2 linked regions of the Thiohalobacter thiocyanaticus genome follow. The protein of the gene in region 1 interacts with the protein of each later gene in a pairwise test. Links are inferred from orthologs where the notes say so. Each region holds a gene or a part of one and is shown on either strand. Other genes may lie near its edges.

What was found.
Region 2: the proteins of CFK21_RS09175 (region 1) and CFK21_RS01270 interact in binary tests that used the Escherichia coli proteins (3 or more experiments, as listed by UniProt). The link is inferred for Thiohalobacter thiocyanaticus from one-to-one orthologs.

Annotation. Positions count from the first base shown.
Region 1 is NZ_AP018052.1:1,984,253-1,995,425, reverse strand. What follows is about bases 4,727-8,171. They hold CFK21_RS09175 (2-oxoglutarate dehydrogenase E1 component), read left to right. Parts: upstream 4,727-5,118; coding sequence 5,119-7,971; downstream 7,972-8,171. Other genes in these bases: odhB (2-oxoglutarate dehydrogenase complex dihydrolipoyllysine-residue succinyltransferase), read left to right, coding at 7,996-8,171; CFK21_RS09180 (mechanosensitive ion channel family protein), read right to left, coding at 4,727-4,840. Also shown: CFK21_RS09210 (NfeD family protein), read left to right, coding at 1-164; CFK21_RS09205 (slipin family protein), read left to right, coding at 223-987; CFK21_RS09200 (methyltransferase family protein), read right to left, coding at 984-1,412; quinolinate synthase NadA, read right to left, coding at 1,684-2,799; CFK21_RS09190 (DUF3579 domain-containing protein), read right to left, coding at 2,955-3,254; CFK21_RS09185 (hypothetical protein), read left to right, coding at 3,431-3,865; more of CFK21_RS09180, read right to left, coding at 3,926-4,726; more of odhB, read left to right, coding at 8,172-9,252; lpdA (dihydrolipoyl dehydrogenase), read left to right, coding at 9,289-10,728; CFK21_RS09160 (MgtC/SapB family protein), read right to left, coding at 10,825-11,173. UniProt on the Escherichia coli protein: E1 component of the 2-oxoglutarate dehydrogenase (OGDH) complex which catalyzes the decarboxylation of 2-oxoglutarate, the first step in the conversion of 2-oxoglutarate to succinyl-CoA and CO(2).
Region 2 is NZ_AP018052.1:271,407-282,128, forward strand. Bases 2,727-5,720 are described here. They hold CFK21_RS01270 (ATP-binding cassette domain-containing protein), read right to left. Parts: upstream 5,175-5,720; coding sequence 3,279-5,174; downstream 2,727-3,278. Other genes in these bases: CFK21_RS01260 (RND transporter), read left to right, coding at 2,727-2,835; CFK21_RS15445 (hypothetical protein), read right to left, coding at 3,020-3,199; CFK21_RS01275 (gamma carbonic anhydrase family protein), read left to right, coding at 5,303-5,720. Outside these bases: CFK21_RS01245 (sucrose synthase), read left to right, coding at 1-1,389; CFK21_RS01250 (hypothetical protein), read right to left, coding at 1,536-1,811; CFK21_RS01255 (NADPH-dependent FMN reductase), read left to right, coding at 1,994-2,608; more of CFK21_RS01260, read left to right, coding at 2,611-2,726; more of CFK21_RS01275, read left to right, coding at 5,721-5,839; CFK21_RS01280 (RNA recognition motif domain-containing protein), read left to right, coding at 6,015-6,371; CFK21_RS01285 (TonB-dependent receptor), read left to right, coding at 6,952-8,928; CFK21_RS01290 (VPLPA-CTERM sorting domain-containing protein), read left to right, coding at 8,953-9,765; CFK21_RS01295 (DUF4465 domain-containing protein), read left to right, coding at 9,790-10,614. UniProt on the Escherichia coli protein: Genetic data indicate it may be involved in ribosome assembly or function.

The sequences.
Region 1 (11,173 bases):
CCCTGGGCACGGCGCGCGAGGATTTCAGCGACCGCGGCTGGGTGCATGTGCATGGTGAGAACTGGCGCGCCCGGGCCGTTCGGCCGGTGCGGCAGGGCCAGCGGATACGTGTCACCGGCATGGATGAACTGCTGCTGGAAATCGAACCGATCGAGGAGGAGTGAGGCCATGGTCGGTACTGCAACTCTCAATCTGGCGTTGTCACGCTGAAGGAGTCCTGGTATGCCGATTACGATCGTCACCATCGCCGCACTGGTCCTGGCACTGGTGTTTTCCATGTTCCGCATTCTGCGCGAATACGAGCGCGGCGTGATCTTCATGCTCGGCCGGTTCTGGAAAGTGAAAGGGCCGGGTCTGATCATCGTCATTCCCTTCATCCAGCAGATGGTGCGGGTGGATTTGCGCATCGTGGTGATGGATGTGCCCAGCCAGGACGTCATCTCCCAGGACAACGTCTCGGTGAAGGTCAATGCGGTGCTCTACTTCCGGGTGATCGACTCTGAACGTGCCATCATCCAGGTCGAGGACTACTATTCCGCCACCAGCCAGCTGGCCCAGACCACGCTGCGCTCGGTGCTGGGCAAGCACGACCTGGACGAGATGCTGTCGGAGCGCGACAAGCTCAACAACGATATCCAGGAACTGCTGGATTCCCAGACCGATGCCTGGGGCATCAAGGTCTCGAACGTGGAGATCAAGCACGTGGACCTGGACGAGAGCATGATCCGCTCCATTGCCAAGCAGGCCGAGGCCGAGCGGGTGCGCCGGGCCAAGGTGATCCACGCCGAGGGCGAGATGCAGGCCTCGGAAAAGCTGGCCGAGGCCTACAAGGTACTGGCCAGTCAACCCGGTTCGATCCAGCTGCGCTATCTGCAGACCCTGACCGACATCGCCGGCGAGCAGAACTCGACCATCGTCTTCCCGGTGCCGATGGACCTGATCAAGCCGATGCTGGATGCCATCGGCGGCAAGTCGCAGCAGAGTTAGACCCAGGGCAGCAGCGCACCCACCTCGCGCCGGTAGCGTCGATAGGGCTCGCCGAAGTGTCCGGCGAGCTCGCGCTCCTCGAGCATTACACCCAGGGCGATATAGCCGGTCAGCCCCAGGGCCAGCGCCAGGTGGCCCGCGCTCATCTCCGGCGTGGCCCAGATTCCGATCAGGATGCCCAGCATCATGGGATGACGACTGTAGCGGTACATCCACTTGCGCACGAACGGCACCGGCCTGTACTGCCTGCCGCGCAGATGCAGCCAGGCCTGGCGCAGGCCGAACAGGTCATAGTGATCGGTAACGTAGGTCGCAGCCACCAGGTACAGCCAGCCGAAGGCGAACAGCCCCCACATGGCGGCGCGTGCCAGTGGATCGGCGACCGTCCAGATCATCCTGTCCAGCGGCTGCCACAGCCATATCACCAGCCCAGTGTCAGCGCCGCGGCCAGCACATAGGTGCTGCATGAGGCCGATGTCCCGGCAACGGACGCCCGACGGCGGTCTGTCGGGCCAGACCGGGGTATCTGTTCCGACTTCAGCCGCCGGGTTCAGCGCAAACCGGCCTCGGCGCAGCCAAGCCGGCCGCCGTCATACGTGACGCAGAACGGGATGCGCCGGCGCATGGCTCGGAAGTGAGGCTTCGACGCCGGAGGCCAGGTGGCACGCCGGGACCGCAGGAAGCCGGGGCTGAGGCTCAGACCTTGCCCTGGGCGCGGGAGAATTCGAGCATGCGCTCGATGGGGACGAGGGCCCTGCGGCGCACTGTCTCGTCGATGTGGATTTCGTGGCCGCTGCCGTTTTCCAGCACTGCGGCGAGGTTTTCCAGGCTGTTCATGGCCATCCAGGGACAGTGGGCGCAGCTGACGCAGGTGGCGCTTTCGCCGCCGGTGGGGACAGCGATCAGCTGCTTGTCCGGGGCGGCCTCGTGCATCTTGTGAAAGATACCCATGTCGGTGGCCACGATCAGCGTCTTCGCCGTGGATGCCTGCGCCGCCTTGATCAGCTGGGTGGTCGAGCCGATGGCATCGGCCATGTCCAGCACCTCGGCCGGGGATTCGGGATGGGCGATCAGTTCGGCCTCGGGATGCTCAGCCATCAGGCGCTTGAGCTCGCTGGCCTTGAATTCGTCATGCACCACGCAGAAGCCCTGCCAGTTGAGGATGTCGGCGCCGGTCTTCTGCTGCACGTAGCGGCCCAGATGACGGTCGGGCGCAAAGATGATCTTCTCGCCCCTGGCGTGCAGGTGGGCGACGATATCGACCGCGTTGGAGGAGGTCACCACCCAGTCGGCGCGGGCCTTCACCTCGGCGCTGGTGTTGGTATAGACCACCACGGTGCGGTCCGGGTGCTGGTCGCAGAAGGCGCTGAAGGCGTCGATGGGACAACTCAGGTCGAGCGAGCATTCCGCGCCCAGGTCGGGCATCAGCACCCGTTTCTCGGGATTGAGGATCTTGGCGGTCTCGCCCATGAAGCGCACACCGATCACCACCAGGGTGGTGGCGGCATGCTTGTTGCCGTAATCGGCCATGCCCAGCGAGTCGCCGACATAGCCGCCGGTGGCATCGGTCAGTATCTGCAACTGCTCATCGACATAGTAATGGGTGATGAGCACGGCGTTGTTGGCCTCGAGCAGGCCCCTGATACGATCGATAAGGGCGTCACGCTGCTCAGGAGTGAGATCCCGCGGGCGCGGTGCATGCAGGGCCTTGCCGCGGATCTCCTCGACCAGTTCTACCGGAATGTCGTTGGCACTGCCCATGGTGACTTGCTCCAACTCGCAGGAAGACGTCCGCAGCGCGGCATCGGGCATCCCCGATGCTACCTGCGCTCCCGCAATAGTAGCACCGGCTCCGAATGGTCAGAAGTTGGCCTCATGGGGTATGCCGTCGCTATCCCCTTGGGGGAGTTTCAGCAGGCAGGGACATTGCTGTCCCCGCGCCGGCGGTGGTGGCGTTGCGGGCCGGTTCAGCTTGCCAGTGCCAGTTCCGGTTCGCTCCGGTTGCGGACCGTCAGGCCGTGGAGGTCGGCAAAGCGCAGGATGTCATCGACCAGCCCCGGCTGCGAGTCGGCCAGTGCCTTGGCCACCCGCAGGCACTTGATGCCGTCGCGCATTACCGGTGCCAGGGCATCCGAATAGCGCAGCCGCCGGTCGCGGCCGAAACTGGCCAGGTTGCCGGCGAAGCGCTCGGCCCAGTTATGCGGCCGCAGGGGTGTGTTATTGTCGGTCTGTCCAATGATAAAGAGATACAGATCCTCTTGTGACATTAATTTAAGTTTCATCCTTAAAGTTATGAATTAACAATTTATTCTTTCGGATAAATGATAAGCATCCGTAATGAATAACTGACAAATATTATAATGTACTTATCTATTAACCGCAATAATCTTATTGGTGCATCAGGCAGTCTTATGGGCGCCATGACCAGGTCGGGAGGTTGTCAGTGGAAGCCTTTGCCTATGCCCGGGCACGGTTGAGTGCGCCGGAACTGCAGCGGTTCGTCCGCATCGAAACCCTGCCGCAATGGTGCGCGGGCATCGCCGAGGTGCTCGAGCACAGTGGCGAGCGTGGCGAGATCAGCTGCCTGTGGGGACGGTTCCGGGTGCATCGGGAGGTGATACGGGACGGCATCCGCTTCTCCCTGCCGGGGTGTCCCAATGCCCTGCAATGGACGCTGACGGTGGAGAACGCCGGCAGCGAAGGACGCATTACCGTGCATTGCAGCATCAACCGGGCCGAGCCGGACCCGGATTTCGCCGCATCCATCGAGGAATTCGTGCGCGACTGGCGGCAGGGCCTGGAGCAGGGCTGGGAGAGCGCCCGGCAGCGGGTTTCCCGAGTGCCGGGCGAGAGCGAGTGCATGCCCTGGTATGGTTGATGCGATTCAGCACCGCTGCTCAATCCTCCCCCATCAAGGGGGGAGGAAGGTGAGGCGTGTTCACCGGTCCTGTGTCCGGCCTGCCTGCGCCAGGGCCTGCAGGATCTCCCGGTCGGTGTCGTTCACGTACAGGGTGCGGTGCGGGAAGGGGATCTCGATGCCGCGGGCATCAAAGGCGTATTTCAGCCGGCGGCGGAACTCCCGGCCCACTGCCCACTGCTGGATGGGCCGGGTCTTGAGCCGGCCCTTGATGACCACTGCCGAGTCGGCAAAGTTGTCCAGTCCGAACACCTCGATGGGTTCGACAATGAGGGCGCCGAAGTGCTCGTCCGCGGCCAATTCCTCGCCGACCTCCCGGATGATCCCGATGACGGTATCCACGTCCTCCTTGTAGGCCACGCCGATGTCGAACACATAGCCGGACCACTCGCGGGTCATATTGGACAGTGTGGTGATGGTGCCGTTGGGAAAGACGTGCACGGTACCGGAGAGATCGCGCAGCACCAGGGTGCGGAAATTGATGGCCTCGACCAGGCCGCCGGTGCCGTTGATGATGGCCACGTCACCCAGCCGCACCTGATTCTCCAGGATGATGAAAAAGCCGGCGATGACGTCGCGCACCAGGTTCTGGGCGCCGAAGCCCACGGCCAGGCCGACGATGCCGGCACTGGCGAGAATAGGGGCGATGTCCACGCCGAGCTCGCGCAGGATGATCAGCAGGGCAACGACCCAGATCACGATGCGGATGCCCTGGCGCAGCAGCCGGATCAGGGTCTCGGCCCGCTTGCTTGCCTCGGTCAGGCTCTCATCGGCACCCTGGCCACGCCGGACCAGCCGCTGTTCCAGCCGGCGCAGGCCGAGTCGGGCCAGCAGCATCAGCCCCCACATCAGGACCAGGATGAGGAGGATTCGCAGACTGGTGAGGATCAGGACTTCCCAGTCGAATTCCTCCAGCAGCAGGTTGATCAGATCCATCAGTCACGCCTTTGTCTGTATCCGGGAATCCTGATCAAGAGTAGGGAATGACGTATGAGGGGACAACCCGGTGGGCGGGAAGCGGCCGCGGGTTTATGACGATTTCCGTCAAAAACAAGTCACCATGGCATGAAACCGTACTTGTTCCACGTGCGCGTGGATCCTGATCGCGGCTGCGGGGAGTGGATTCCGCTCGATTGATGTCTCAAACTTGAGTCTGAAGCGGATTGGCGCAGGAATTGCCTTCTTTTTTCGTAAAACACGGCCAGATCCATTCCATGGAAGACAGAGTCAAACTCAAGAGTATGCAGCGGCTGTGGGCGGACTCCCAGTTGAGCGGCCACAACGGCGCCTATCTGGATGCGCTCTATGACCGTTACCTGGAGGATCCGGCCCAGGTCGAGGAGCACTGGCGTACCTTCTTCGATACCCTGCCTGCCGTCGATGCCCGCCAGCGCGAGGCCTCGCACACCCCGGTGCGGGAACAGTTCCGTTCACTCGCACGCCGGCCTTCCAGCCGCGGCGCGCCGGCTGCCGCGGCTTCCCACGAGGAAAAACAGATCCGGGTGCTGCAGCTGATCAATGCCCATCGCTTCCGCGCCCATCAGATCGCTGACATCGACCCGCTGGGCCTGCGCGAACGGCCGCACATCCCCGAGCTCGAACCCGCCCATCACGGACTGACCGAGGCCGACCTGGACCGGATCTTCGATACCGGCTCTCTGGCCGGGGTGGAGCGGGCCAGCCTGCGCGAGATACTGGAGTTGCTCGAGTGTACCTATGCCGGTCATATCGGCGCCGAGTACATGCATATCACCGAGACCGGCGAGAAGCGCTGGCTGCAGCAGCGGCTGGAATCCTGCGCCGGGCCGCCGCGCTTCTCCGACGAGACCCGCCAGCGCATCCTCGACCGGCTGACTGCCGCCGAGGGGCTGGAGCGCTACCTGCACAATCGTTATGTGGGCCAGAAGCGCTTCTCGCTGGAGGGCGGCGACAGCCTGATCCCCATCCTGGACGAATTGATCCAGCGCGGCGGCGTCCACGGGGTGAAGGAACTCGTCATCGGCATGGCGCACCGCGGCCGGCTCAACGTGCTGGTCAACATCATGGGCAAGACCCCGGCCGAACTGTTCCAGGAATTCGAGGGCAGGGCCGGGCACGAGGGCAGTGGGTCGGGCGACGTGAAGTACCACCTCGGCTTTTCCTCGGACATCCAGACCCGGGGCGGGCCGGTGCATATCAACCTGGCCTTCAATCCCTCGCATCTGGAGATCGTCGATCCGGTGGTCGAGGGCTCGGTGCGGGCACGCCAGGACCGGCGTCGGGATACGGAGGGCACCAGCGTGGTGCCGGTACTGATCCACGGCGACGCCGCCTTTGCCGGGCAGGGCGTGGTGATGGAAACCTTCAACATGTCGCAGTCGCGCGGCTATTCCACCAAGGGCACGGTGCACCTGGTGGTCAACAACCAGATCGGCTTCACCACCTCATACCAGCGCGATGCCCGCTCGACCCAGTACTGCACCGACATTGCCAAAATGGTCAATGCGCCCATCCTTCACGTCAACGGCGACGATCCCGAGGCAGTGCTGTTCGTGACCCGGATCGCGCTGGACTATCGCATGACCTACCACAAGGATGTGGTCATCGACCTGGTCTGCTACCGCCGCCACGGCCACAGCGAGGCCGACGAACCCACCGCCACCCAGCCCCTGATGTACCAGTCGATCAAGCACAAGCCCTCGGCACGCAGCCTGTATGCCCAGACCCTGATCGACGCAGGCCTGATCGAGCCGGATGCTCCCGAACAGATGCTGCAGGCGTATCGGGACGCGCTCGATGCCGGGCGCAGTGTGGTGAAGGAGCTCATTCCCGCCGAGCAGTCGCCGTATCCGCATGCGGTCGACTGGAAGCCCTACATCGGTCAGTCCTGTACCACAGAAGTGAACACGGCCATCGACGCTGCCCGCCTGAAGCAGCTCTGGCAGGGTCTGTCGCGTCTGCCCGAGGGATTCGAGATCCATTCCAACGTGGGCAAGATCATGGAGAACCGGCGCAAGATGACCGCCGGCGCCCTGTCCATCGACTGGGGCTATGCCGAGACCATGGCCTACGCCTCGCTGCTGACCGAGGGTTATCCGGTGCGTCTGTCGGGGCAGGACAGCGGACGCGGCACCTTCTTCCATCGGCATGCCGTGATCAGCAACCAGGTCGACGGCACGCCCTATGTGCCGTTGCGCAATATCAGCGCGGACCAGGCCAATTTCCTGGTCATCAACTCGCTGCTCTCGGAGGAGGCCGTGCTGGCGTTTGAATACGGCTATGCCACCACTGATCCCGGCACCCTGGTGATCTGGGAGGCCCAGTTCGGCGATTTCGCCAACAACGCGCAGGTGGTGATCGATCAGTTCATCAGTGCCGGCGAGCAGAAATGGAACCGGCTGTGCGGGCTGGTGATGCTCCTGCCGCACGGCTACGAAGGGCAGGGCCCGGAGCATTCCTCGGCCCGCCTGGAGCGCTACCTGCAACTGTGCGCGGAGCAGAACATCCAGGTCTGCGTGCCGACCACGCCGGCGCAGATCTTTCACCTTCTGCGCCAGCAGATGCTCAACACCTGCCGCAAGCCGCTGGTGGTCATGACGCCGAAGAGCCTGCTGCGTCACCGCCTTGCGGTCAGCCGGCTGGAGGATATGACCGAGGGCGGATTCCACGCCGTCATTCCGGAGGTCGACGAGCTCGACCCCGCAGCGGTCAACCGGGTGATCCTGTGCAGCGGCAAGGTTTACTACGACCTGCTGGAGAAGCGCCGCGAGGTGGAACTGAACGATGTCGCCATCATCCGCCTGGAGCGGCTCTATCCCTTCCCGGAAGGCATTCTGCGCCGGACCCTGGAGCAGTATCCCAACGTGGAAACCTACATCTGGTGCCAGGAGGAGCCCAAGAACCAGGGCGCCTGGTATTCCACCCAGCATCATCTGTATGCCTCCCTGCCCTGTGACGCGCCGCTGGAATATGCCGGCCGGCCTTTTTCCGCTGCCCCTGCGGTCGGCTACAACTGGCTGCATGTGCAGCAGCAGCACCGGCTGGTGGCCGAGGCGCTGGGGCTGGAGAGTACAGGTACAGGCCAGTGAACAGTCAATAACAGGAACACGCCCATGTCAGTCGAAATCAAGGTTCCCAGCTTCCCCGAATCGGTCGCCGACGGCACTGTGCTGCGCTGGAACAAGCGGCCCGGCGAAGCGGTCGCGCGTGACGAGACCCTGGTGGAGATCGAGACCGACAAGGTTGTCTTCGAGGTTCCCGCGCCGGCCGCCGGCGTGCTCGAGGGTATCGAGCAGGGCGAGGGTGAAGTGGTGACCTCCGGCCAGGTCATCGGCCGCCTGCGCGAGGGTGGAACGGCGGAGGCCACCGCCGCCGCTTCACCAGCAGCCGGCGGAACGGAGGCGGACAGCGAGAACCGCGGCGCGAATCCGCCGGTCTCACCCTCGGCGCGACGGCTGCTGGAACAACACGGCATTGAAGCCTCGCAGGTGACCGGCACGGGTAAGGACGGACGCATCCTCAAGGAGGATGTGGAACAGCACCTCGAACACGGCAGTGAGGTGACGACGGCCGATCAGGCCCGGCAGGAGGCTGCGCAGACCCGTCCGCAGAAGGCCCCCGCACCGCCGCCGCCGGAACCGGCGGCAGCCGCCGCTGCCGGGGCCGGAGGACGCGAGGAGAAGCGCGTGCCCATGACCCGCCTGCGCGCACGGGTGGCGGAGCGCCTGCTTGAGGCGCAGCACAATGCCGCCATCCTGACGACGTTCAACGAGGTCGACATGCAGCCGGTCATGCAGCTGCGCCAGCGCTATCGCGAGGCCTTCGAGACGCGTCACGGCGTGAAACTCGGGTTCATGTCCTTTTTCGTCAAAGCGGCCGTGGAGGCGCTGCGTCGGTTCCCGGAGGTCAATGCCTCCATCGACGGCAATGATGTTGTCTACCACGGTTATTTCGACATCGGCATCGCGGTCAGTTCGCCACGCGGCCTGGTGGTGCCAATCCTGCGCGATGCCGACGCGCTCGGCCTGGCCGAGATCGAAGGCCGCATCCTGGACTTTGCCCAACGGGCGCAGCAAGGGCGGCTGGAACTGGATGAGATCACGGGCGGCACCTTCACCATCACCAACGGCGGCGTGTTCGGCTCCATGCTGTCCACCCCCATCATCAATCCGCCCCAGAGCGGCATTCTCGGCATGCACAGGATCCAGGAGCGGCCGATGGCCGAGAACGGCGAAGTGGTCATCCGCCCGATGATGTACCTGGCACTGAGCTACGATCATCGCCTGATCGACGGCCGCGAGGCGGTGCAGTTTCTGGTCACCATCAAGGATATGATCGAGGATCCGGCACGCCTGCTGCTGGATGTCTGACGGGATACCTGACGGCATGTCAGGGGGGAAGAGCGCATGACGGACAAATACGATGTGGTGGTGATCGGTGCCGGACCGGCCGGCTATGTGGCCGCGATCCGCTGTGCCCAGCTGGGGCTTGCCACGGCCTGCGTGGATGAGTGGGTCACCCCGCAGGGCAGGCCGGCCCTGGGCGGAACCTGTCTGAATGTCGGCTGCATTCCCTCCAAGGCCCTGTTGGAATCCTCCGAACTCTATGTCCGGGCGCAGCAGGAACTGTCCACGCACGGGGTACTGTGTCAGGGCGTGAAGCTCGATCTGGCGGCCATGATGGCACGCAAGGACAAGGTGGTGCAGGAACTGACCCAGGGCATCGAGCAGTTGTTCAAGTCCAATGCCGTCACCTGGCTGGCGGGCCGGGGCCGGCTGGTGTCGGGCACACAGGTCGAGGTTACCCCGGCCGGCGGTAAACCACAGACGCTGGAGGCCGGCCATGTCATTCTTGCGCCCGGCTCCGCACCGGTGGAAATCGACCACATCCCGCTGACCGATGACCTGATCGTCGACTCCGCCGGGGCGCTGGCCTTCGACAGCGTGCCCAGGCGACTGGGCGTGATCGGTGCCGGCGTGATCGGGCTGGAACTGGGCAGCGTCTGGCAGCGCCTGGGCAGCGAAGTGATCCTGCTCGAGGCCCAGGAACAGTTTCTGTCCATGACCGATGCGCAGCTCGGCAGGGAGGCGCTGCGCCAGTTCCGCAAGCAGGGACTGGATATCCGCCTGGGGGCGCGTGTCACCGAGTGCGAGATCAAACGCAGCAAGGTGCATATCGAATACGAGGACGCGAAGGGCAGGGAGCAGGAACAGGTCGATCGGCTGATCGTGGCGGTCGGGCGGCGTCCCAATACCCAGGGCCTGGCCAGTGATGAGAGCCAACTGCTGCTGGACGAGTGGGGGTTCATCCATGTCAATGAGCAATGCCGCACCAACCTGCCCACGGTCTATGCCATCGGTGATGCCGTGCGCGGCCCGATGCTGGCACACAAGGGCTCGGAAGAAGGTGTGATGGTGGCCGAACTGATCGCCGGGCATCATGCTTCCCTGAACTACGATGCCATCCCCTCGGTCATCTATACCCAGCCCGAGATCGCCTGGGCGGGCAAGACCGAACAGGCCCTGAAGACAGAGGGGGTTGAGTACCGCAGCGGTGTCTTTCCCTTCGCCGCCAGCGGCCGTGCCCGCGCCGCCGGTCAGACCGATGGCTTCATCAAGTTGCTGGCCGATGCCGATACCGACCGCCTGCTGGGGGCGCACATGATCGGACCGCATGCCTCGGAGTTGATCGCCCAGGCCGTGCTGGCCCTGGAGATGCAGGCCAGCGCGGAAGACGTCATGCTCACTGTGTTTGCCCATCCGACCCTGTCGGAGTCCTTCCACGAGGCCGCCCTGGCCGTGCATGACCGCGCCATTCATGTCGCCCGGCCGCGGCGAGGGAAATAACAGCGTGTAGGATGGGTGGAGGCGCTTGCGCCGCAACCCATCTGCAGGTGGGAAACGATGGGTTGCGCTGCGCTCCACCCATCCTACTCGCTGGTATCACAGCAGCAGGATAGTCATCCCCCCCGCCAGCCCGACCGCCAGCATCGGCGGCAGCACATACTTCGCCAGTACGGCACCGCCGATCACCGCAGCCAGGATGCCCTTGAACAGGGTGTTGACGATTGCAGCCAGCGTCATGGCGCCTACCGCCGCCTGTGAATTGGCCTCTATGCCGGGCATGCGGGCAATGGTCAGGGTGATGGCGTCCACATCGGCCACTCCGCTGATACCGGCGGCGATGTACAACCCGCGCTGACCCAGCCAGGCATGCAGGGCCTCGGTGGCCAGCATGACCAGTGCCAGCAGCAGGGCGAACTTCAATGCCGGAAGGAGTTGGAAGGGATTG
Region 2 (10,722 bases), 1.7 Mb from region 1 along the record:
CAGGGTACGACCTGCGACGAACGCAAGGAACATATTGTCGGCACTCAGAACGCCTATATCCTGCGTGTGCCCTTCCGCAATCCCCAGGGCGAGGTCATTGCCCACTGGATCTCGCGCTTCGAGGTCTGGCCCTATCTGGAGACCTTCGCCCAGGACGCCGAACGCGAACTGCTGGCCGAACTGGGTTCGCGTCCCGATCTGATCATCGGCAACTACTCCGACGGCAACCTGGTCGCCACCCTGCTCTCCCAACGCCTGCACGTGACTCAGTGCAACATCGCCCACGCGCTGGAGAAGGCCAAGTACCTGTACTCCGATCTGTACTGGCATGACAACGAATCCGAATATCACTTCGCCGCTCAGTTCACCGCCGATCTGATCGCCATGAACTCGGCCGACTTCATCATCACCTCCACCTACCAGGAGATCGCCGGCGACGGCAAGAGCGTGGGCCAATACGAGAGCTACGGCAACTTCACCATGCCCGATCTGTACCGGGTGGTGAACGGCATCAACGTGTTCGATCCCAAGTTCAATATCGTGTCGCCCGGGGCCGATGTCGACACCTACTTTCCCTATCACAAAAGTGAGCGGCGAAAGCATGATCTGCAGGCGTCGTTGGAAGAGTTGATCTGCGGCGGGCCTGGAGAAAACGCCCGCGGCGAGTTCAGCGATCCCGACAAGCCTCTGATCTTCAGCATGGCGCGGCTGGATCACATCAAGAACATTACCGGCCTGGTGCAGTGGTACGCCGAATGCGCGCCGCTGCGCGAGACCGCCAACCTGCTGGTGGTGGCCGGTCACGTCGATGCGGCCAGATCCAATGACCGCGAGGAGCAGGCCCAGATCGCGCGTATGCACCAGCTGATGGACGAATACGGGCTGGACGGCCAGGTGCGCTGGCTCGGGTCACACCTGAACAAGCCCATGGCCGGCGAGTTGTACCGGGTGATCGCCGACCGGCGTGGCGTATTCGTGCAGCCGGCGCTGTTCGAGGCCTTCGGTCTGACTGTGATCGAGGCCATGAGCTCGGGCCTGCCCACCTTCGCCACCCGCTACGGTGGTCCGCTGGAGATCATCATCGACGGCGAGTCCGGCTTTCATATCGATCCCAACCACGGCGACGCCGCCGCCGAGCGGTTGCTGCAGTTCTTCCGCCGTTGCGGGAAGGATGCCGGTTACTGGGAGGGCATCTCCGAGGGCGGAATCAACCGGGTGGAGGCCTGCTACACCTGGCGGTTGTATGCCGAGCGCATGATGACCCTGTCGCGCATCTACGGCTTCTGGAAGTTCGTCACCAATCTGGAGCGTGACGAGACCCGCCGCTATCTGGAGATGTTCTACGCCCTGCAGTACCGGCCGCTGGCGCAGCGGGTGCTGCAGGGGTGAGGACGATTACGTCATTGCGAGCGCAGCGTGGCAATCTCGTAAGGCAGTATTTTTGGGTTGGAGATTGCCACGGCGCTACGCGCCTCGCAATGACGAAAGTATCAGCAATATAGAGAGGCTCAGCGTCCCTCATCCCGTTCCATGGACTAGGCCAGCTGTTGCAGAATCTGCTCCGGCTCCTGGGTCTGCTGCAGGATGCCGCGCACCCGGTTGAAGGCCTCGGCCGCGGTCTCGGGATGGGCGGCATAGGTGGTCAGGCGTTCGTATTTCCAGCCGGCCGCCTTCAGCACCCGGGTCTTGAACTGCGTACCCTCGACCCCGTTGCCGCCGATGGCAATCAGCGCGGTCTCGATCTCCTGGTGCGGCAGGCGCTCCAGGGTGATGCGGGTGAAATCCTCCGCGTTCACCTCGGTAAACTGCATCTGTGTATCCTTCTCTGTCTGGTGGTCGGACACGAACCGGCCCGTGAAACTGTGTCGTCCGCTGTGGCCGGGGCCTTGAGCCGGATCACGGGCGCGGACAAATACCCATTTCCATTCAGGGATTTACAGAATGGTATCCAGCCTTGATACACTGGCGCGGACAACAGAGGACAGGGGAAGACATGAAGCTCACCATCATCAGTGGCAGCCACCGGGAAGAGGCCCAGAGCCTGAAGGTGGCCGGATATGTTGAACGCACACTTCAGGAAAAACAGCTGTGCGAGGAGACCGCCTTGATCAGCCTCTCGGGCAATCCGCTGCCCCTGTGGGACCAGGGCATCTGGGACAAGGATCCGGCCTGGGAGGCGCACCTCAATCCCATCCGCGCCGAACTGTCCGCGAGCGATGGTTTCGTGGTGGTCTCGCCCGAGTGGCATGGCCAGGTCCCGGCCGGGCTGAAGAATTTCTTTCTCATGTGCAGCCGCTTCGAGGTCGGGCACAAGCCGGCGCTGATCGTCACCGTGTCCAGTGCCGACGGCGGCGCCTATCCGGTGGCCGAACTGCGCATGAGCAGCTACAAGAACAACCGCATCTGCTACATTCCTGAGCAGGTGATCGTGCGCAATGTGGAGAGCGTGCTCAACGACAACCCGGACGACAACAACCCGGATGCCGATCAATACTTCCGCGAACGCTTCGAGTGGAGCCTGGGCATCCTGCGCGAATACGCGCTGGCGCTGCGTCAGGTGCGCGCCAGCGGCGCAACCGACACGGACAAATTCAAGAACGGGATGTGAACATGATGCAGTGGCTGCAGCGCCTGCCCTGGGCTGTCCTGATCATCGGCACTCTCACCCTCGGTCTGGCGCCCTTCGTGCCCGAGCCGCACCTGGTCGAGAAACTGCGAATGCTGTTTCAGGGGCAGTTGAGCCGGCCGATCGATATCTTCGATCTGGTGATGCACGGCGCCTTTCCGGCGCTGCTGCTGGGCAAGGCCGCGCTGGTGGTGCGTAGGCCGGAATAAGGGCCGTGTGCCCCGTTTCCGGCGATGGACACGGTCACCGGCGGCATCGCCGGGAACGCTGTGCTTATCCCGGCCTACGTGTGGGTGTCTACCGCATCTTCGCAGCGTAGTAGGTCGGATTAGCCCGCAGGGCGTAATCCGACTCGGGCCGCGCCCCCGTCGGGTTACGCTGCGCTTACCCGACCTACGTGTCGTGATTGTCCGTATCCGCGTAGTCACTGCCCAGGTCGATGCCCAGTTCCTCGGCCACCGCCTGCCAGTAGGGCTCGGCCTCGCAGCTGCAGCAGTCGCACCAGGGCGCGATGCCATCGTGCATGCTGAGGCTGCGGCGCTTTTCCTTCCGCTCTGTCGTTTCGTCGTTCATGACCCGAGTGTAGGTCGGATCAAACGAGGTGCAAGCGAGGTTGCGCGGGTCGAGTGAAACGCAAAAGCCCAGCCGCACCCTACAATTGTTCTGCCTCGAGCTGCTCGGACAGTTCCAGCCAGCGCGTCTCCACCGTCTCCAGTTCCCGGTCGATCTCGGCCTTGTCCTGCAGGACCTGTTGCAGTTCGGGTTTGGCGTTCTCCTGGTACAGCGTGCTGTCTGCCAGGCGGTGTTCCAGTTCCTGTTGCCGGTCGGTCAGTCGTTCCAGCCGGGTTTCCAGGGATTTGAGCTCCTTGCGCAGCGGGGCGAGCTGGCGCCGCTGCTCGGCCTGGTCGCGGCGCTGCTGCTTGCGATCCGCGGGCCTGGTGCTGCCCGCCTGCGCCGGTTTTTCCTCTGCAGTACCCGCCTCGCGCTGCAGCAGCCAGCGCCGGTAGTCTTCCAGATCGCCGTCGAAGCGGGATAGCCGGCCGCTGTCGATCAGCCACAACTCGTCGGCGATGCTGCGCAGCAGGTGACGGTCGTGCGAGACCACCACCAGGCCGCCGGTGTATTCCTGCAGCGCCAGTTCCAGTGCCAGGCGCATTTCCAGATCCAGGTGATTGGTGGGTTCATCCAGTAACAGAAGGTTGGGTCGCTGATAAACGATCAAGGCCAGTGCCAGGCGTGCCTTCTCCCCGCCGGAGAAGGGGGCGACCTCAGCCAGCGCCTGGTCGCCGTGAAAGCCGAAGCCGCCGAGGAAGTCGCGCAGCTCCTGCTCCCGCGCCCGGGGATCGAGTGCCTGCAGGTGCTGCAGCGGGGAACGGTCAGGCCGCAGCTGCTCCAGCTGGTGCTGAGCGAAATAACCGACCGCCAGGTCCCTGGCCGGCAGCGCCTCCCCGGCAAGCACCGGCAGTTCACCGACCAGGCACTTGATCAGGGTGGATTTGCCGGCACCGTTCGGGCCGAGCAGGCCGATGCGTGCCTCCGGGGTGAGCGACAGTTTCACCTGTTCCAGCAGTGGCCGGCGGTCATAGCCGATGCTGCAGTCCTTCAGCTGCAGCAGCGGGTTGGGCAGCTTGCGTGGCGCCGGAAAACGGAAACGGAAGGGCGAGTCCACATGCGCCGGGGCGATCAGCTGCATGCGCTCCAGCGTTTTCAGGCGGCTCTGGGCCTGGCGTGCCTTGCTGGCCTTGGCACGGAAGCGCGCGACGAAACGCTCGATGTGGGCGACCTCGCGCTGCTGGCGTTCAAAGGCGCTCTGCTGCTGCGCCAGTTGTTCGGCATGCTGGCGCTCGAAGCTGCTGTAGTTGCCGCTGTAGAGGGTGATCGAACCCCGTTCGAAGTGAGCCACGGTATCGACGATGGCATCGAGAAAGTCGCGGTCGTGCGAGATCAGCAGCAGGGTACCGGGATAGGCGCGCAGCCAGTCCTCCAGCCACATGACCGCATCCAGATCCAGGTGGTTGGTCGGCTCGTCCAGCAGCAGCAGATCGGAGGGGCTCATCAACGCGCGGGCCAGATTCAGGCGCATGCGCCAGCCGCCGGAAAACTCGGTGACCGGCCGATCATGACTGGCATCGGCAAAGCCGAGGCCGTGCAGCAGGCGGGCGGCGCGATGGCGGGCGCGGTAGCCGTCGATGGCCTCGAACTCGGCATGCAGGGCGGGCAGCCGGTCCGGAATAGGGTCGCGTTCGGCAGCGGCGATGGCCTGGTGAAGTTCCCACCAGCGGGCGTCGCCCTGCAGGACATGCTCGATGGCGCTGGCATCGGTGGACGGCATTTCCTGCGCCACACCGGCGATCACCCAGTCGGGCGGCAGTGTGAGTTCGCCGCCGTCGGGCGGCAGCACGCCCTGGATGAGATTGAACAGACTGGTCTTGCCGCAGCCATTGGCGCCGGTGATCCCGACCTTCTGGCCGGGATGAACGCGCAGCGAGACATCCTGCAGCAGCATCCGGTCGCCGCGCTGCAGGGCGAGATTCTTCAGTTCCAGCATGGAGGCGGCATTCTACTCCAATGCAACCGCACCGGCATCGAAGTACCCCGGGATGGCCGGGTGTCGCATTACTCCCCCTGCTTGCATAGACTGTCTGCCAGCACAGCCTACGAAGGATTGCCCCACCCATGCCCATCCGCACATTCGAGACCCACACCCCTGTCATCGATGGCTCCGCCTACGTCGATCCCACCGCGCTGGTCATCGGTCAGGTGGAGATCGGGGCGGACAGTTCGCTCTGGCCCAACGTGGTGGCCCGCGGCGATATTCATCACATTAAAATAGGGGCCAGCACCAATATTCAAGATGGCTCTGTTCTTCATGTCACCCACGACAGCGAGTTCGCGCCCGGCGGGCATCCACTGGAGATCGGTCACGCCGTCACAGTGGGCCACATGGTGGTGCTGCACGGCTGTACAATCGAAGATAACTGTCTGATTGGAATGGGTTCCATGATCATGGACGGGGCGCGTGTCCAGACCGGGGCCATGCTGGGGGCAGGCAGCCTGGTTCCACCCGGCAAGGTGCTGGACGGGGGCTGGCTGTGGGTAGGCCGACCGGCCAAAGCGGTGCGGGAGCTGACCGAACAGGAAACCCTGTTTCTGGAATACTCTGCGCGGCATTATGCCCGGCTCAAGGATCGCCACCTGGCGGGCAGCGACTGACTGGCGGGGACGGGAAAAAGGCCCTACAATCAAACCGGGAAGGCGATCAATGTGATGCCTGGCCAACATCAGGCCCGCGGGCGGCAGCATGGGCCCTGCCGCAGAGCCCCGACAGGAATCTTTCTCTACCAGGGATGTCGAAGAACAACACAGGCCCTGGTTTCAGGAGAAAGCCATGATGCTATTCATCGGTAATCTGCCCCAGTCGGCCACCACGGCGCGGCTCGCCGATGCTCTGCGCCTGGGGCATGAGGATGCTCACCGCCTGCGCATTATCCGCAAGCCCGGCCGTCACGGCGGAGTGCAGCGCTATGCTGTGCTGCAGGTGCGCACCCCGGCCGCGGCCAACCGGTTGCTGGGGCGCAGCAACAAGATCAAGCTCAACGGTCAGCCGCTGGAGTTGCGCGAGTTCTGCAAGCGCATTGCCAACAACGAACGCCGCGCGCTGAACTGGCGCAGCAAGACCTGGCCGCATGCCGAGCGTCGCTGCAACGAACGTCGCTGCACCGCAGGCGAACGACAGGCCGCCTGACAGCCCCCCGGCCGCGCCGGGGTGGACAGCCATCGGTGCCGCCGCAACCGCGGCGTGTGCATGCGCGTTGCCCCGTCCTTTACGCCATCCCGATTTGACTTCATGCAGATTCATGACTAAGGTGTGCACACCGTAGACAGGTGCTGGCAAGCTGTTCAGTGTTGCCAGTGAAACGGGAAGCCGGTGAGAAACCGGCACTGCCCCCGCAACGGTAATTGGGTCAAGGCGCTTCATCCAGGCCACTGTGCGCAAGCATGGGAAGGCGAAGCGTCGAGCCGTACGGCTCTACCCATAAGTCCGGAGACCGGCCTGCCTACTACGCTGCATCCGCATGACGGAGGCGGCGGCACTCGGCGCTACGGAGGGTATCGCCAGGGGCAGGCTACCCGCCAATCGCACTGGCGTTTCGCCTTTCTCCCGATTTGTCCTCCGCGGCGCGTGTATGCGTGTACTGGCGGAGGGCCAAATGTGTAATCCCGGACGACCCCGGCATGCCGGGCGGTCGATAATTCCACTACTATGCAGCGTCCATGATGCATCGGTCCTGGCCCGACTCGGTGCGTTCTGTCTCGGCCTGACGGTGCTGTCCGTCAGCGCGGACGAGCCGTTCGAACTGGACGATATCGTGGTCACTGCGGCCTCCCCGGATACACCTGTACTGGCCACGCCGCGCAGCGTTTCGGTCATCACGGCGCGCGACCTTGACAATGCCACCACCACCGATCTGGCCGAACTGCTGTCGCGCGAGGCCAATGTCAATCTGCGCAGCTTTTTCGGCGGCAACAAGTATTCCAATATCGACATCCGCGGCATGGGCGAGACCAGTGTCAGCAATGTCATTTTCCAGGTTGACGGCTTCCGTCTGAATGCGCCCGATCTGTCGGGTGCGGATCTGTCGAGCATTCCGCTGTCGCAGATCGAGCGTATCGAAATCCTGCGCGGCGCCAACGGGGTGCGCTATGGCGACGGTGCGGTCGGCGGTGTGGTCAATATCATCACCGGCCAGCCGCAGGCCGGAGTGCAGGGTCATGCTGAATATACCCGGGGTTCATTTGACAGTGACGCGACCACGGCGGATATCAGTGTGGGCGGACGCCATGCCCGCGCACGCCTGAGCCTGGCGCATGCCGACAGCGACGGCCACCGGGTCAACAGCGCCAGCCGCGAACGCGATGCCGCGCTGCGGCTGAATCTGTATCCACTGCCGGCGCTGGAGCTTGATCTGCGCGCGAGCTACCACGACGACCGGTTCGGTTTTCCCGGGCCGGTGAGCCAGACGGCGTTCCAGACACGGGAGGGCCGCGAAGGCTCCAACTCGCCGAACGACTTCAGCGAAACCACCGATCATCGCTATCAGGCACGGCTGGGCGCCGACCTGAACCGCTACGGGCGCCTCACCCTGCACGCCAATGTGCGCGACCGGGACAACCCCTATGTGCTGGGCTACACCCCGCTACTCAGCATCGAGGATCAGCAGGGCGAGATTTCCGAACGCTCACAGCATGTCGGCCTCGAGCATACCGTCGCCGTCACAGCGGCCGGGCTGCCGCTGGACATCGCCTGGGGCGCGACCGGCTTTTTCAGCGACTATGTCCGGCGCGAGAACGGCACCGATGTACCGGACCAGAGTAAGCGCACCGCCGGAGACATTGAGGAGGCGGCCGCCCACATCATTATCGACGCCGCGCCGGCCGATGCCTGGCTGCTCAGTGCCGGCTATCGCCTCGATCGCTTCCGGGTCGAGCGGCTGGATGAAAGGCTGGTACAGCTCTATACCGGCACCTTTCCCTTTTTCATTCCGGCGGGTGCGCAGTGGCAGAACACGCTGGATGAAACCACCACCTGGCACAATAACGCCGGCGAGATCGGCCTGAGCTGGCTGCCCACCGACAGCCTTGCCGCCTATCTCAACTATGCCCGCAGCTTCCGCAATCCCAACATCGACGAACTGGCCCTGTCCGCCCCCGAGCTCGCGCCCCAGTCCGGCTGGCAGGCGGAGGCCGGCCTGCGCTATCGCCGGCGCTGGCTGGAGGCGGCGGTGTCGGTGTTTCACATTGCCATCGACGACGAGATCTATTACGGCGAGGAGCCGTCCACCGGCGCGCGGGTCAATCGCAACTACCAGGACACCACGCTGCGCACCGGCGCCGAACTGGAACTGAAATTGCGCACGCTTCCCGATCTCTATCTCTGGGGCAATCTGTCCTATACCGATGCGCGTTTCGAGGACAGCGGCAACGCCATCCCGCATGTCCCGCAGCTGCAGGCCAATGTCGGGCTGGAATGGGTGCCGGTGCCGGAGGTCTCAGTGGTGCTGAGTTCCAGCTACACCGGCTCGCGTTTCGATGGCAACGACCTGAACAATGACCTGTATGCAAAGCTCGATGCCTACCAGGTCGCCGATCTGAAGCTGAGTTGGGAGCATCGGGCGGTTCGGCTGTTTGCCGGCGCGAACAACCTGTTCGACGAGGTCTACAGCACAGTCGGTTACAGCGAGAACTACTACCCCATGCCCGAGCGGAATTTCCATGCCGGGCTGGCAGTCACCCTCAACTGAACGACAAGCAAAAAGGAGAAGGAAATGAAAAAACTGCTTCCCGTTATGTTATCCGCCTGCCTGCCCGGTGTGGCGGTTGCGGGTCCCTTCGCGCCCGCCGCCGGTCAGAGCGGCAGCACCGCCATACATATGAACGATCCGATCTTTGCCGGCTGGGCCAGCGGGTGGCAGGACTACCTGCCGGGCAGCAATGTCGATGCGCAATGGCAGACGCCGCAGAAGGCCCTGGGCAAGGCGGTGGGAGATTCCTACGACATCGTCTCGCTGGGACGAGGCGGATCGATCACCCTGACCTTCGACGCCCCCATCGTCGACGGCCCCGGCGCCGACTTTGCCGTGTTCGAGAACAGCTTCAGTGACACCTTCCTGGAATTGGCCACGGTGGAGGTGTCCTCCGACGGAATCAACTTCAGCCGGTTCAGCGGCTACTCCCTGACCGCGTCGCCGGTCGGCGGCTTCGGCGCGGTCGATCCCACCAATATCCACGGTTATGCCGGCAAGTACCGCCAGGGCTACGGCACGCCGTTCGATCTGGGCGATCTGGTGGCGGCCAGCATGCTGGATCTGAACAACATCCAGTATGTGCGGCTGGTCGACATCGTCGGAGACGGTAGCTTCATGGACGACACGCCGGCCGCTGCAGGCGGCCCGCGCCCGGTGTACGACCCCTATCCCACCGTCCAGAGCGCCGGCTTCGACCTCGATGCCATCGGCACGATCAATGCCGGCGTCGCGACCTCGCCGGTCCCGCTGCCAGCCGCGGCATGGCTGTTCCTGAGCGGAATGGCCGGGCTGGGCGTCATCGGACGCCGGCGCACACGTGCCCGGACAGAATAAGATAACACAAGAGGAGTCGATAACATGCAATTGGAACAGAAAACAGCACTCACGGCCGGAATCATGCTCCTGGCCAGCGGCGCTGCCGGCGCCGCCACCGTCAGCGGCTTCGATGACCTGGCACTGGCGCCCGAGTCCTATCACGCCGGCGTGACCGGCGCCCTGTACACGCCCAATACCACCAGCTTCACCAGCGGCCCGGCCACCTATTACAACGAGGCCACCGACTGGGGGGGTAGCACCTCCTGGCAGGGTTGGGCCTACTCCAACACCACCGACACGAGCACGCCCGGCTACCTGAATCAGTACAGCGCCTATACGGGCGGTGGGTACAATTCGTCGAATTACGGTGTCGCCTTCACCAGTACGGGCGCGGCCAGCGTGGTCAGTTTCGCCCAGCCGTCACAACTGACCGGCGCCTACTTCACCAACACCACATACGCCGCCCTGTCGATGCTCAATGGCGATCAGTTCGCCAAGCAGTTCGGGGGAGCCAGCGGCGACGACGAAGACTGGTTCAGGATGACGATCACCGGCAAGGACAGCACTGATGCGGTGACCGGCACCCTGGACATGTATCTGGCCGATTATCGCTTCAGCGACAACAGCCAGGACTACATCCTGGATGCCTGGACCTGGCAGGACTTGGGGGCACTGGGCACGGTGAGCAGTCTGGAGTTCACGCTGAGTTCCTCGGATGTGGGCGACTACGGCATGAACACGCCGGCCTATTTCGCGATGGACGATCTGCAGGTCAGCGCCGTGCCGTTGCCGCCGGCGCTGTGGCTGTTCGCCAGCGGCCTGTTGCTGCTGGGGCGTCGGGTGCGCCGGGCAGCACCACCGGCCTGACCCGGTCCCCACAGAACTCCGGGCCGGCAGGAATGCTGTGTCGCGCAGGGAGGCGCGGCCGGTTGGGAGCCCTGTTCAAATCGAAGCCGTGCCGGGGGCCGGCGCCAT